DNA from 2 places in the Desulfitobacterium hafniense DCB-2 genome. Region 2 is predicted to be linked to the other one. Evidence: riboswitches for the same ligand, from Rfam matches in the RefSeq annotation. Region 2 holds a riboswitch; the other holds the start of a gene.
What was found. A riboswitch is a leader RNA that binds a small molecule or an ion and turns the genes downstream of it on or off. The one in region 2 is predicted to bind cyclic di-GMP.
Positions count from the first base shown of each region.

Region 1 (7,906 bases), 1.3 Mb from region 2:
AAGGGAATAAGCAAGAGAATGATCGTTCCCAGTGGTACAGGGTGATACTTCAAAGCAAGGAGTGCGCCAAGGATATAGCCGAAGGCTATTCCGGTACATCTTGCACAGACTGGAAATTGGCGTCCCCTGAAAAAGAAGGATCGTTCAGGCAGACGGTGGCATAGAAACAAATAATGCAGGGCTTTGCCAATGTTTATGTTCATGCTCAATAACCTGTTGCCGCACTAAATCCTCCCCAGACAATACCGAACACATAAAGAATCATGCCAAAGGCAACTCCGCCTATGGTCCAATTACAAATGGATTTGGCTTTTTCAGGCTCTTTGGCATGCCAAATAAAAAAAAGGATGATACCGACAACCGGCATACAGAATGAAGCGGCCTTGGCTGTTTTGGGAGCATTCTCCTCTTTCAAAGCAGCCCCTTTCGTAATAAGCTGCGCTCCGCAATTCTTGCAAAGTTCATGCTTTGATTTAGTATTCGCACCACAGGCTTGGCAATGTTTGGTTCCATGAAGCGGCTTGACTCCACAGTTTGGGCAGACCTTAACTTTTTTGCCAATTTCCATACCACATTCGCGACAGAACATTCCTTCTCTCCCCTCTCTCTCAGTGAGTGTAAAAACAGCCGGAGCTAATTATGATGGTGATGATGACCGCAGCTGCAACCCGGCCCGTGAACATGTGGGGCAGGTGAAGAGCCGTCTTGTTTGGAGGTCCCTTTTTTAATAGGTTCTCTTAGCAGTTGATTCATTAAATGCTGGGTATGGGAAAGTGGCTGCTGCTGAATTTCCAGAGCCAGCTCAATGGCTTGGCGCAGCGTTTCATTAGGCACTCCCAAGGCTTTAGCATCCGTAACGGCTGAGCGAAGGCTGGCCAGGGCATTCGTAGCTGCAGCAGCAGATATCTGTATTAATAAAGTCGTTTTTTGATCCAATTCCATACTGATTCCCTCCTATAATTGAATTTAAACTTAATATAGCATAAGAATGTGGCAAGCACAAAAACTTTAAACAAATCCATGATGTATACAGTCGATCTTCAAGGATTGGGTTCAAGAAAGGATTAAGTCAAGAAAGGATTAAGAATGAAGAAAGAACGCGTTATTGTAATCGGAGCAGGAGCAGCCGGACTTATGGCTGCAGGCCAAGCCGCCCTGAAGGGGGCCGACGTGCTGCTCCTGGAAAAGAAAGAACGTCCCGGGCGTAAAATTGCCATTTCCGGCAAAGGACGCTGCAATCTGACCAATGCAGAAAATGTGGGAGATTTTATTCGGAATTATCCAGGCAACGGACGTTTTCTCCATGGCATCTTAAGAGAATTTGATAATGTAAGGCTTTGCGATTTCTTTGCTCAGTATGGTGTTGAGACCAAAACTGAGCGGGGAGGGCGGGTGTTTCCTGTCTCGGATGATGCCGAGCAAATCGTTGAGGCCTTGCTCAAGTATATTATGGATGCAGGGGTGGAACTGGCCACCGGACAGACGGTGGAAGAGATACTCCTGGGTGAAGAGAAGGTCCGGGGTGTGCGTTTAAGCAATGGGAAAGTCCTTGAAGGCAAGTCGGTGATCGTCTGTACGGGAGGGGGGTCTTACCCCGCCACAGGCTCCGCCGGAGATGGCTACAAGATGGCTCAAAAGCTGGGGCATAAGGTGATTCCCCCACGGCCATCTCTTGTTCCCTTGAGAACTTATGAAGATTGGGTAAAGCAGGTTCAAGGGCTTTCCTTAAGGAATGTGGAAGCCACGTTGTGGTATGGCGGGAAAAAGCAGCAAACGGAGTTTGGGGAGATGCTTTTTACTCACTTCGGCGTCTCAGGACCCATCATTCTCACCTTAAGCCGTTGGGCAGGCGAAGCGTTGGCCGGCGGGGAGAAGGTTCGCTTGACCCTTAACCTTAAGCCGGCCTTAACTGCGGAGCAATTGGATCAGAGAGTGCAGAGAGATTTCAAGAAATACTTGAATAAGCAATTCAAGAACTCACTGGATGAGCTGCTTCCCAAAAGCTTAATACCCCTGGTGATCCAATGGTCCCAAATTCCCCCGGAGAAAGCGGTCAATAGCATCAATAAAGAAGAAAGAAAACACCTGGTCCATGTGTTGCAGGAACTTCCTTTAACTATCAAAGAGACTCTGCCTTTAGCGGCAGCTATCGTGACCGCCGGAGGAGTGGATGTCAAAGAAATCGATCCCAAGACCATGGCTTCCAAAAAGATTAAGGGTCTTTATTGGGCCGGAGAAGTAGTGGATGTGGACGGAGTGACGGGAGGATATAACCTGCAGGCAGCCTTTGCCATGGGGTACCGGGCCGGCCGGGGGGCGGGGGAATACGCCTCAGTCGATGACTAGTACTCCGTAACACCTAGAATCTGCACATTCTAAGATAAGAATCATGTCTTAGTTCCGCCACGGTTGCATAAACTGGTGATGAGGTGAAGTTTATGCGTCGGTGGCAATTTTTTAGTAAGTATAAAAAGCGGAGCGGGTTCATTCCTCGTTCCGGAAGAAGCGCATCCCGTGTCAGGAACTATCGGCATAGTGCGCCCACGGGCTTGCTTAGATTTGAGAAGGTCATTATTCGGGCAGTGGTTCTCTCTGCTGTCTTCTTGGTTTTAGCTCAAATGGCCTTAGGGTTAGCCAAAGACCCTGTAGGTTACTATATTTCCGTGGCCCAAAACATAGAAGCCCCCTCCTTGGACAGTACACCGGTATCAAGTACGGTCACCCCGAACTTGATTCAGGAAACGATTCCCCAAACTTCCCTGATCACCCTCAAGGCGGTCCCCGCTGCTCCGGTTCGCGTGATCCAAAATGGCAAAACTCTGGGAACGTTGGCACGGGGAGAGTTGGAGATTCCTGCTCAAACAGGAGTAATTCAATTGGATGGAACCAATGTGCCCACTATTGTTCGCATCCAGGTGATTAAGAAAGATTCCGCCCTGACAGAGCCGCGGCTTAATCAGACCCTAATGATCGAGCATAATATTCAAACCTTGAGAGTCGGGCGCTGAAGTATGGAAAACAAGAAAAATGCAGAAATTTGCCGGGTTTTATTGCTTAAGGCAGTTTATCTATGCTATACTAAAGTATCTGAAAATTATATTATCGTTGATGGTTGGAGCAAACTTTGTGAAAGCAAAGGACGCTAAAGCTATGGGTCTAAGGCCGTCGCGCAAGACCGGCTAGGATCGCCAGGCTACAAGTAGTTAGAACTTCTTAGGGGAGAGTAGTTCCTTTTTGGACTACTCTCTTTTTGTATGCTTTTTTTGCCCTGTTGGGAAGAATAAAGGGTTGAACAGCAGTATAAGGCAGCCGGCAGTGTCGCCTTTTGTGGGGCGTGAAAATATAAGGAACATTTTACACATTATTTTTAACTTGAGGAGGAAGACCAGTGAGTACGCAGAAAAAGACCATCAATTTTTTGCAGGAGTTTTCGATTCCATTAATTCTAGGTGTCCTTATCGCACTTGTTTGGGCTAATTTAGCGCCGGAAAACTACCATCATTTTGTCCACAATGAAATTATCGGCCATATATCTCTTCATTTCTTTGTCAACGATATCTTTATGGTGTTCTTTTTTGCCATGGCAGCGATAGAAATTACTCAAAGCCTGCTGCCCGGAGGAAGCTTAAATCCCCTTAAAAGGGCGATCAATCCTCTGATGGCCACCCTTGGCGGAGTTCTGGGCCCAGCCCTTGTCTTTCTTGGTTTAAATGCCCTGATCGGGAGTCCTGAGTTTGCCAGAGGCTGGGGTATCCCTACAGCCACCGATATTGCTTTAGCCTGGCTGGTGGCAAGGGTAGTGTTTGGAGCTCAGCATGCTGCGGTCTCTTTCTTGCTGCTTCTGGCTATTGTCGATGATGGCATCGGTCTGATGATTATTGCCTTCTTCTACCCTGATCCCGCCAACCCGGTGGCACCCCTCTGGTTATTGCTCACTGTGGCGGGTATGCTGGTTGCTTATCTGCTCAGACGCAAAAATGTTCAGAGCTACTGGCCTTATATCATCTTGGGGGGAATTCTGAGCTGGGCCGGCCTTTATCTGGCCCATATTCACCCGGCTTTGGCCCTGGTGTTTATCGTTCCCTTCCTGCCCCATCCTCCCCGGGAGGAATTCGGCTTATTCGAAGATGATCCCCAGGATCACTCCACTCTGAAAACATTTGAGCACGAATGGAAAATATTCGTGGACTTCGGCCTGCTTTTATTTGGATTAACCAATGCGGGGGTGGAATTCTCAGAAATCAACACTCTCACCTGGCTGGTTCTCATTGCTCTCGTCGGCGGAAAAACCATCGGCATATTCCTCATGGGTTCTTTGGCTACAGTCATCGGCTTTCCCTTCCCCAAAGGCATGGGGTATAAAGAGCTCCTGGTGGCCGGCGTGATAGCGGCTATGGGACTTACCGTTGCCCTATTCGTCTCGGGTGTAGCCTTTATTGATCCGGGTCTGCAGGGAGCAGCAAAGATGGGAGCACTGTTCAGTGCAGTTGCGGCGGTCATTGCTTTCGCCTTGGGTAAAGTGCTCGGAATCAAGAAAGTCAAAGACACTCAGGCTTAAGGTGTGGCTGGAGCAGGTCCTCTGGAAAAAAGGGGCCTGCTTTTTCTTTTGGCTCCTGTCTTGAAAATGATCCTAATGCATTATATAATATAATTTAATATCTAATCCGACAGCTGGTGTAGGGCATAGTGTAGGACGGTTGTGGTTCTCTTATCTTTTACTCTTAAATTTAATAAAGGAAGGATGGTAGGACGGTGATTTAGTGAATTAGACACCGTAGGTGTCTTTTTTGTTTTCTTTTTTAGGTAAAATGTCCTAATGTGCTAAAGCACATAGTGTAGTACTATTAAGGATGGGTTAATCTAAGCCAAGGAATCCCTTTAGGGAAAGGAATGAATAGAATGGTTGCTGAAAGTAAGAAAATTGCTATGGCGGCGATGCGGATGGCTATGGCTGAAAGCCGTGAAGAGGAGGTTCACTTGAAGGACGGTTTCGGACGCCACGGCATTCGCACTGTGGCGGTGGATTATGGGGGCGAATATCTTACAGCTATTAAAAAAATCGTGGAAAGAGCCATTGTTGCCGCGAAACGGGAAGGGGTCATTCAAGAAACCCATGGCGATGAAGGAGCCGTTGCCGGTGCAACCCGGGAAGCTTTGAGCCAGATTATGCCCAAGGCCATGGGATTGAATATCGGTGGAAAAATAGGCATTGCCAGAAGAGATGAACATTTATCGGTAGCGGTTTTCTTCGGCGTGGGTTTATTGCATTTGGATGAGGTGGCGGTAGGCCTGGGACATAGGGCGGCGCCGAAAGAAATCAAGGACTAAAAGGGAGGTGAACCAATGTGACAAGAGTTCGTGGTATACGGGGTGCCATTACGATTCAAGAAAATAATGCTGAACACATTCGTGAAGGGACACAAGAGCTTTTGCAGGAGATGATCAAGCGCAATTCTTTAGCAACAACGGATATTATCAGTGCCATCTTCACCCTGACCAAGGATATTGATGCGGCATTCCCGGCAACTTTCGCCCGCCAGCTGGGCTGGGACCGGGTCCCTATGATCTGTCTGAATGAAGTTCCTGTTCCGGGTTCATTGCCGATGTGCATCCGCGTGCTGCTTCATGTGGAGTCTGCTTTGACCCAGGAAGAAATTCAGCCGGTCTATCTAAGGGATGCCGTTAATTTACGCAGAGATCTTGTTGAGTAGAGTTGTATTATGGTAGATTTTGCTCACCTTGCCGGTGAGTAGTGGAAAAATGTAGGATGGTAGTTAAGGAGTGGAACATTATGATTATCGTATTAAAGCGTGGAGCCGGTGAGGCAGAGGTTCAGGAAATCAATGAGCGTTTAAGCCAGGAAGGATTCAAAATTCACCTCTCCCAAGGGGTGGAGAAGATCATCATCGGTGCTGTAGGGGATCGCTCACGGCTGAAAGCCCTGGATCTGGAAGCCCTGCCTTGGGTAGAGAAAGTGGTTCCGATTCTGGCGCCGTACAAACTTGTCAGCCGTGAATTTCAGAGTGGGAATACCATTATCAAGATCGGCGATTATGAGATCGGCGGCGAAGAAATTCACGTGATGGCGGGACCCTGCAGTGTGGAAAGCCGGGCCCAGATTATCGAGACTGCCCATGCTGTTAAAGAAGCAGGAGCTACCTTCTTGAGGGGGGGAGCCTTCAAACCCCGTACTTCCCCGTATGCTTTTCAGGGCTTGGAAGAGGAGGGCTTAAAGCTTCTTGCCGAGGCCAGGGAGGAGACAGGATTGCTGGTTATAACCGAAGTAGTGGATGTGCGGGATGTGGAACTTGTAGCCCATTACGCAGATATCCTGCAAATCGGGGCCCGCAATATGCAGAACTTCTTCCTCCTGAAAGAAGTAGCCAAAACCAATAAACCCATTCTCTTAAAACGAGGACCCTCGGCAACTCTTGAAGAATGGATGATGGCCGCCGAGTACATTATGGATGGCGGCAACTACCAGGTCATGTTCTGTGAACGGGGAATTCGTACTTTTGAAACCTATACCCGGAATACCCTGGATTTAAGCATGGTTCCCGCTCTTCAATCCCTTTCCCATCTGCCGGTTATTGTCGATCCCAGTCACGGAACCGGTCGCTGGAACCTGGTGCCTCCCATGGCCAAAGCGGCGGTAGCAGCCGGAGCGGACGGTATCATTGTTGAGGTGCATCCCCAACCGGAGAAAGCCGTATCCGACGGCAAGCAGTCCTTAACTCCGGATAATTTTGCCTCGATGATGGCAGAGCTGGAGATTCTGGCTCAGGCACTGGGCAGACCGGTGAAAGGGGCTCGCCGGTGATGGAAAAAGGTCGGGAAATTATTTTGTCCGGAGGATGGACAGGGCAAAGGCAGCCCCGTGCTTGTGTCATCGGCCTCGGCCTGATTGGAGGGTCCTGGGCAGGTGCGCTGGCAGGGCAGGGGTGGTCTGTCTGCGCTGTAGAATGCCATGAAGAAAGTCTGAAAGAAGCAAAAGTTCGGGAATGGATCAAAGAGGGCTGGCAGGAGATACCGGAGAGCCTTGATGTGGATCTGGTTATCCTGGCGACGCCTGTTTCCCTGCTGGCAGAAAGTTTTGCCCGGGCCGTCGGTTGTGTGTCTGCCGGCAGCCTTATCACCGATGTAGGAAGTGTAAAAATAGACATATGCCGGGCAGCCAATCAGATGAATTCGGTCTATTTTATTGGGGGCCACCCCATGACAGGATCAGAGCAGCAGGGATTTCAAGCGGCTAAACCGAATTTATTCCAGGGCTATCCTTATGTGATTACTCCTCCCCCCTCTTGTCCTCAGGAGATGGTGGAAAAGTTTTCTCAATTGGTCCAGAGGCTTGGGGCAAGAATCGTCTCGCGGGAAGCTGAGGATCACGATGATGAAGTGGCCTTGATCAGTCACCTGCCTCATGTGCTGTCCCTTGCCCTGGCCTTAACTGCAGCAGAAGGGAATTTAAGAGGGAAACCCCTTGAAATAGCCGGTCGGAGCTTCCGGGAAATTACCCGGCTGGTGGATAGTTCGCCGGAAATGTGGCGGGATATATTGTTTTCCAACGCCTCGGCAATTCTCCGCTCCCTGGATATCTGGGAAGAAAAGGTTAAGGAGATTCGGGAGATCATCGCGGGCGCTGATGGCGAAGAGATGCTTAAAGTGTTTGCGAGGGCTCAAGGGGCCAGGAGTCAAATGCTGAACCGGAGGGAATCAGATGCAAATAAATAATGAGTCTAAAGGAATACGGATTAATCCTATGGGGCGGATTCAAGGTGAAATAGAGGTCCCTGGAGATAAGTCCATATCCCACCGGGCTGCTTTGTTCGGCGGGATGGCTCAGGGTGAAACCCATATTACCAATTTTTTGCTGGGACAGGACTGCTTAAGTACGCTGGCATGTCTG
Region 1 covers NC_011830.1:3,629,676-3,637,581, reverse strand. Annotated here, with positions in the region: gene DHAF_RS16985 (DUF2085 domain-containing protein) at 1-203, opposite strand, end outside; gene DHAF_RS16980 (double zinc ribbon domain-containing protein) at 206-589, opposite strand; gene DHAF_RS16975 (hypothetical protein) at 634-942, opposite strand; gene DHAF_RS16970 (BaiN/RdsA family NAD(P)/FAD-dependent oxidoreductase) at 1,087-2,346, shown strand; gene DHAF_RS16965 (hypothetical protein) at 2,439-3,008, shown strand; cyclic di-GMP riboswitch class I at 3,107-3,201, shown strand; gene DHAF_RS16960 (Na+/H+ antiporter NhaA) at 3,389-4,558, shown strand; gene DHAF_RS16955 (HutP family protein) at 4,900-5,328, shown strand; gene aroH (chorismate mutase) at 5,346-5,711, shown strand; gene aroF (3-deoxy-7-phosphoheptulonate synthase) at 5,792-6,820, shown strand; gene DHAF_RS16940 (prephenate dehydrogenase) at 6,820-7,731, shown strand; gene aroA (3-phosphoshikimate 1-carboxyvinyltransferase) at 7,718-7,906, shown strand, end outside.
Region 1: it holds a riboswitch for cyclic di-GMP, as region 2 does, so the genes downstream of both, DHAF_RS16960 (Na+/H+ antiporter NhaA) here and DHAF_RS23205 (methyl-accepting chemotaxis protein) in region 2, are expected to answer to the same signal.

Region 2 (7,906 bases):
TATATATGTAAAAATAAATAACTTGAGCCACACAGGTATTACAATAAGTAATTTTATCATTAATAATAAATTTTTAGTTTCAAAGCTTAACACAGTAGAGATAGAAAAAGAACTGCCACTTAAGTATTTTGCTAGTAAAGAATCTGAAAGTAGAGATTTAAAAAACTACGGGCATGCAGTTCCGATGTCCTTTACTGCCTTAAGACATGATGATTATGATTTTATAAATGTAGGCAATAGAATAGAAGCTAAATCTAGTATAGAGGGTGCAATTATCATTCCAGGAAATCAAAGTTTATATGTTGCTGTTGATGAAGGAATAAATAAATTGACGATCGTAACGCCTGATAAAAAATTTGATACTTATATAAAAATTGATAAAACGGTCATCCCTAGCAACAGTTAATTTATAGATGGTTCACTCTTTTTTGCATTTTTTCGTTTGCCATTTTGATTTTCCTCTATTGTTTTTATATGAGTCCTTAAAAAAAGGGCATAAAAAGCGGGGGTATCTTCGTTAAAAGAAATTCCCGCAGTTTCAATTAAGTTATCACCAATGCTCATTACTCATAATGGCATCTTTATTACCTAACTTCTCAAAATCTTAGGTAATAAAAGATGCCATGCGGTCAAACCCGCATGGCATTAGTTATTTTGGGGTATTTGACACCTGATTTACCTTATAATTTTAGAGATGGCATCGGCAGTTTTTCTATACGGTAGGGAGTCGCACCTTCGTTACGATTAAAATATGAAATTCATTAACGAAAGCAAGGGGCACACAGGGACAAAATTCTGGTGCCTTTTATTTCTAAGTAATGTTCTTCTCTACACTGCCCCGACCAGTTCATTGATCTGTCCCTTAATTACTTCCTCATTGATCTGTCCCTTAATTACTTCCTCATTGAGCTGCACAATTTTTGGTAATTTCATTCTTAACAGAGGTCCGCAAACAATGGCCTTTTTTGCGCAATTTATCTTACATTATCGTTTAGATATAACATGTTTTTTAGACAGGATTTAAATCACTGGGTAGTCAAGGACCACCATATCTTTTTTATATTGTCATAGGGAACATATGTTTGATATAATTGTATAAGAAAAAATATATATACTAATCGATAATTTTGATCAACTACTTTCTTTGATACCCGCTCTGTAGTTTATTACTCTGAAGAAAAGGAAGGTGACCAAAATGACCTTGGATAAAAAGTGGAAAGGTACAATTTATGCCGATGGTCAAGAAATAGCAGTCTTTTCTAGTGGAGATAATAATGATTACATTTCCCTTACGGATATTGCACGATTTAAAAGTAATGAGCCGAACGATGTGATTCGGAACTGGATGCGTGGGAAAGATACTTTAGAATTTCTTGGACTTAGGGAACAACTTGGATTTTAAACCCGTCGAATTCGAGGGGTTTAAAATGCAGGCCGGTTCTAACGCTTTTACTATGTCCCCGCAAAAATGGATCAGCGGGACGAATGCCATTGGAATCATTTCACGTTCTGGTCGTTATGGCGGCACTTTTGCTCACAGAGACATCGCCTTTGAATTTGCTTCATGGATTTCAGCAGAGTTCAAGTTATATATCATCAAAGATTATCAACGACTTAAATTAGATGAAAATAGTCGTCTTTCATTGGGTTGGAATCTTAATCGCACCCTTGCGAAAATCAATTATCGTATTCTTTTATTTTAAACGAGATTCCTTCGTGTATACCCAAAAACTACTGTTAATAGCGACATCGATATTTACCTAACTTCACAATCATCCCCACAGTTTTAGAACATAATAAGAACCAAAGCCTTGAGGCACATAAATTCTATGCGCTCAAGGCCTTTTTATTATTAGGCTCTGTCCTCTATGGTGGCCACGATGCAAAGCTTATCTAATTTTAAATTTCGCGACTTGAGTGAGAAGTTCTTGAGCCGCAGTTTCTAATTGGCCGGAGGATTGAGCAATCGTCTCGATTGAAGCTAATTGCTCTTCTGAAGAGGCTGAGATTTCCTGCATACCAGCCGAGGCTTGTTCAACCACTGCGGAAATATTTGTGGCTTGATGAGCAACTTCTTGTGTCTGATCATTGATTTCTCCTAAGGCTGTGGAAATTTCATAGGAGTTTTGCGCAAGCTCAGTAATCGAAGCAAAAATCTTTGCAAAGCTTTCTTTGGTATCTTCTGCCGAAGATTCCATAACAACAACGCTTTCTTTAGCCTGATTCATATTATTAACCGCTTCATTAACCTTGCTATTAATGCTATTGACAATATCTTCAATTCTCTTAGTGGAATTACTGGATTGCTCAGCAAGTTTGCGGATTTCTTCGGCTACGACGGCAAATCCTCGCCCTGCATCACCAGCGCGGGCCGCTTCGATCGAAGCATTTAAGGCCAGTAGATTGGTTTGTTCAGCGATACTGTTAATAGCCCCGATCATGTTGCGAATCTCATCGGCCATTGTCGCCAGTTGAAGTATCGATTGACCAACAGTATTCGAATACTTGTTGTTTTCTTCTATTTTTTGACTTTGGCGTTCAAGAGCCTTTTGACCTTCTTTAGCAAGCTCTAATGATTCTTTGGCCTTGTCTGCACCAACTTCTGTTTTTTGCGTAGCTTCGCCGACGATATGATTAACCGTAGCAATCGCATCTGTTGAACCTTGAATCATTAAAGCCTGATTGCTGTTGCCCTGAGCCATTTCGTTTATCGTTGTAACGACTTGGGTTAAACTCTCCGTGGTTTCCTCAGTTGTCGACGATAATTGCACAGAATGAGATGCTAAAGCCGAGGCAACCTCTTGAATGTTGACGACAAGTCCCCTTAAGTTGTGAGTCATTGTTTTAAGACTATGATAAAGTCGGCCGATTTCATCTTTTGACTTGATTTCAACTTCAAAGTCTGTCAAATCTCCCCTCGCAATTGTTTCGACAACAGAGGATAACTCGACGAGGGGCTTCGTAAATCGTTTGGCAAAGATAAAGCCGAATAAGCCGACAATAACGCTCACAGTAAAAAGCAAGCCGATTGAGATATACAGGAGTTTATTAGCGGAAGCCATCGCCACCGAAACGGGGGTTTCCACAACGATTAACCAGCCCGCCTGCTCGTGCAAAGCATGGCTGACAATAACCTCTTCACCTTGAATATTTGCCGCTTGCATGGTCATGTCCTGCCCAGTAAAACCTGTTTCCACAAATTCTAAAGAGCTGAAATCTTCCTGGTTTTGAACATATTCCATATGGGGATGGGCCAATACTGTCCCTTGTCTGGAAAGCACATAGACGTTTGAACCGTCCTCTGAAAGATCTGTGACAAAATCACTGAGCTGGGCGAGTTGTATGTTCGCTTGAAGAACTCCGACAATGTTATTATTCATATCACGAACAGGTGTAGAGATAACGACGATCAATGCACCGGTAGCCTTCGCAACGATAATATCGGATACATACTCTTCAGTCCCGTTCATGGCTTGGTTAAAAAAATCCCGCTCAATGATGTTGGTTAAGGCATCATCATTACTTTTAACGACTTGTTGTCCTTCAGTATTGTCAAGAGCAATAATAAGTTCGGGATTGACTTTAACGGCATCCAGCAGAATATTTTTCGCATTAGGTAAATCGAAATTGCGGATGGCCGGCTGATTAGCGACCATATGTAGGGTATTGAAATTTTTATCTAGCATCCCGTTTATTTCAGCTTCAGCAATTGCTATTTTATCCTCGCTTAGCTGATAGGTACTCTGTTGGGAGTCTGAGATAAAAGAGGGTATGGATACGGCAGAAAAGATTAACAGTGGAATTAAACTAGTAGCTAAGAACATCAAAAATAATCGTGTCTTGAGTTTCAAACGAATTCCTCCCTATAATATCTTATTATTTTATTTGAATAGCTTGCTTTTCCATAGAGTTTCTGACTATACTAAACCGGCTCACCAAGGATAAAAGTTGGCTGAAAAAAACAATAAAAAAAGCCGCATTCATTTAGCGACAGCAAAAAGAAGACTTCGGTAGCTTGGCGGCCATCAGCTTGATCAGGAAGGCCCATAGCTTTGCGTCCTTAGCTTTCACTAAGTTTGCCTTTGTCGCAATATAATTAAAGATATCCAGCCACATTGGTATGTTGTATGAGGTATTACCTCAATCATTCTACTACAAATTACTACAATTTGAAAGATAATTTATAAATAAATCTATATCCGCAAATAGTAATAACATTTTTAGGGTTTATCATCCTCATGAGCGTCGAACAAGCTCTGCTGCCAGGTGCATATGGGATTTTTGTATGAAACGAGAAGGTCTTTTGATGAATAATAAAAGCCTTGAGATACGATCGTCTGACGTAACTCAAGGCTTATTACTTATCTGCTCCTGAACATAGCTGTGTGCTACTCCGCCTTAGCGGCAGGATCAAGCTCAATCTTAATTCGGCGTGAAAGTATGAAATTGAGGAAGGCGATAACGGCTGCGCCCATAAAGACGGCCTGATATCCAAAAGCCGCCCACAAAAGCCCGCCGAAAATGGGAATAACCATAGAGGCGATATGCTGGAGACTGACCCCCGTCGATAGGGTTGGAGTCACATCATCAAGATCGACGGCAATCTTCCGTAAATATGTCGACCGCGCCATTTCCACCGCTGCCATGGAATTATCGATGACATAGCAGGCGGCGATAATCACCGCAGCGATGCCGACGGGGAAAATGTCGGCTGAGAACGCATAGCCAAGACAAATGGCGAACAACAAAGCGGCCTCCACCGTCAGAACGAATCGCTCCCCCCGGACGTCGATCAAGCGGCCAATCATTTTACGTGTGCCGATACTCACAAAGGCGACAATCATACCCAGGATAGCAAACATCTGAGGTTGCACATTAAACACCTTGATCAGGACCCATGGGGCAAACGTCAGAAAAATCTGTGCCCGCGCTCCGCTGACACCGGCCAGGACATAATAGAGGGCGTAGCGTTTGCGAAAAACAAATTTGACTTTCCTGGCTTTCGGTTCGCCCTTCTTCATCAGCCCCACCGCCAAAGCAGCAAACACATAGAAAACAGCACCGATAATAAAGGCAATCTGATAGGTCATATTCAGGAAATGAAAGCTCAGGAAGACAAAAACGTAGGCGATAATACTGCCGAACAGACCAAAGGCACTGATCGTTCCAAGCCTGGCGCCGAAAGACCCCAGCTTGGACAGGGACATGCCGATGGAGGGCGTGACAGGCATGACCATATGTGTGCCGAGGCTGTACATCATCATCCAAATGATCATAACCGCGAAGGTGGGGGATAAGAGGCCCAGCCCCAGCATCCCCAATCCTGCCGCGGCCATGCCGAGCATGGCAATCCGCACATCCCCGGCAAAACTTAAAACCGCCAGAACCAGCATGATAAAGAAACCCGGCGCTTCCCGGGGCACCTCGAGGAAACCTCTGACACTCTCGGAAAGCATGAATATATCGTTTAAATAGTTGTTAAATATGGATGTATTAATACCTGCACCGATCCCGGCGAACAATCCTGCCAGCAAAAACAGCTTAAAGTCCCGGTCACCATCACTATGTTTTTCTTCCATATAAGCCGAACCTTTCAAATCCTCTGACCCATTTTTCAAGCGCTTTAGCAAATAAACCGCAAAAGCATTATAGCATGGGAAAATAATGCTTTCAATGTGCTGGTAATATGGGAATGGTTTAAAAGAGAAAAATATAATCTCCCAAAACTGCGAGATTTTCCCGGACCAGTTATGCTACAATCAACCTTTAGAACACGTGATAAAACAGATAAAGAAGGAGGGTCAAAATGTATTATTCAACAACCTATCTATCACCCATATGCACAATTACCCTTGCCTGTGACGGCGACAATCTTATCGGCTTATGGATGGAGGGTCAGAGATTTCATGGCGGTACCCTACCCGAAAGCATGATCGAAAAGGACGATATACCGATCTTTGACGCTGCCAAAGCATGGCTGGACAGATATTTTGCAGGTGAGAGGCCTGCCACATCCGAATTGCCCCTGGCCCCCATGGGCGGCGAATTTCGTCAAGGGGTATGGGATATTTTATGCCAAATACCCTATGGCCAGGTAATCACCTATGGCGACATTGCCAAACAGATGGCTGAGAAAATGAACAAAAAGTGTATGTCCAGCCAAGCAATAGGCGGAGCCGTAGGTCATAACCCCATATCTATTATCATCCCCTGCCATCGGGTAGTAGGTGCCAAGGGTAACTTGACAGGTTTTGGCGGAGGAATCAGCAGGAAAATCCAGCTGCTTGAACACGAAGGGGTGGATATGTCCCGGATGTTTGTGCCTAAAAAAGGCAACGCACTCTAAATAGTAAGGAGCAAGCCGGCAATGATCTTGGTTTTATTTGAAGTTACAATATAAAAGAAATATAGGGATGATTATCTTGCCTTAGCCGCCAATCTTAAAAACGAACTTGTCAAAAGTGAAGGATTTATACGCGCAGAGCGTTTTTCCAGTCTTGTCAAGGAAGGAAAGCTGCTTAGCTTATCTGTTTGGGAAAACGAAGAATCAGTGAATCAATGGCGCAATCAAACAGAGCACCGCATGAGTCAACGACAGGGTCATGATGCCATGTTTGCAGGCTATACCATTACGGTTGCGTCCCAGCTGCGCAGTTACAGCAATATAGAGCGGTCGGCAGCACCGGAAGATTCCAACAGTTTCTTTGGTCATCCAAATTGAAACTTGAGTAAAAATATGATGAATGGAAAGTGAGGCAAGGGCATAAAACGCTCTTGTTATATTTGGAATATTCAGATAGTTAATTGACACTAACGCTATTCAGCATTATGATGATAATGTCATGGCTTTACTAATGCTAATCTGAATATCGCCAACTAAAATTCAAGCAATACTGGGAAAGGAGGAAAAGCTGACTTGAACCGAAAGGGTGGAATCACATGGATTCATCAGCCGGAGGGGGAGTAAGCGGTTGAAAATACCCCACTTAAAATTAGGCACTAAAATCGCCATGCTCTCCTTTCTGCTGGTTTTTTTATCCGTTTTTCTGGCAGGCGTGATCATCGTCAACCGAATTTCCGATAAGATGGAGCAGGAAATCGGTTATAGAGCCATGGCCATTGCCCGAACGGTTGCCCAGTTAAGTGAGGTGCAGGAGAATCTCAGCGGGTTTGAGGGCTCGAAAATGATTCAACCCCTTGCCGAACGGATTCGCCTGGCCACAGGAGTTGAATATATCGTCATTTTTGATATGGAAAAAATAAGATATTCCCATCCTTACTTAGATCGCATTGGCACCGTCTTTAACGACGGCGACGAGGAACTCTCTTTACAAAGAAAGGAATATCTCTCCCAGGCCGTGGGGGTTGTCGGGCCGTCAATTCGTGCTTTTGTCCCTGTCCTGGCTGATGAGGGAACCCGTCAGGTAGGAGTCGTTGCCGTCGGCATTCTTGTCCCTACCATCCGGGAGATTGTCGGTGCCATCAGGGTTGAACTCTATTCTTCGATTTTGATCGGCTTAGCCCTGGGAGGGCTGGGGTCCTTTTATTTAGCCAGCAACATCAAGAAGAATATGTTCTCCCTTGAGCCCAGCCAGATTGCACGGATGCTGGAAGAAAGAGTGGCAATTTTCCAGGCTATGGACGATGGAGTCGTCGCCCTTGATATGGAGAACCGCATTACAGTCATCAATGAAAAAGCCTGCCGGATTGCCGGAACTTCTGAAAAAGCGGTGGGGTGCCCTTTACAAGAGTTTCCCGCGTTCACTGCCTTAAGCGATTTTTTAGAGACCCATGATCCTGCAGAGAGCACAGAGCTTATCCTCAATAATACCTGGGTTCTCGTGGATTTTTTACCGATCAGGGTCAAGGAGCAGGTGGTTGGGCGGGTCGTCACCCTCAAAGAGAA
Region 2 covers NC_011830.1:4,954,280-4,962,185, reverse strand. Annotated here, with positions in the region: gene DHAF_RS23215 (hypothetical protein) at 1-406, shown strand, start outside; gene DHAF_RS26225 (hypothetical protein) at 403-564, opposite strand; gene DHAF_RS26870 (KilA-N domain-containing protein) at 1,196-1,402, shown strand; gene DHAF_RS26865 (KilA-N domain-containing protein) at 1,428-1,703, shown strand; gene DHAF_RS23205 (methyl-accepting chemotaxis protein) at 1,890-3,851, opposite strand; cyclic di-GMP riboswitch class I at 4,007-4,091, opposite strand; gene DHAF_RS23200 (MFS transporter) at 4,389-5,579, opposite strand; gene DHAF_RS23195 (methylated-DNA--[protein]-cysteine S-methyltransferase) at 5,807-6,346, shown strand; partial or broken gene DHAF_RS26635 (antibiotic biosynthesis monooxygenase family protein) at 6,419-6,574, shown strand; gene DHAF_RS26505 (hypothetical protein) at 6,584-6,721, shown strand; gene DHAF_RS23190 (ATP-binding protein) at 6,972-7,906, shown strand, end outside.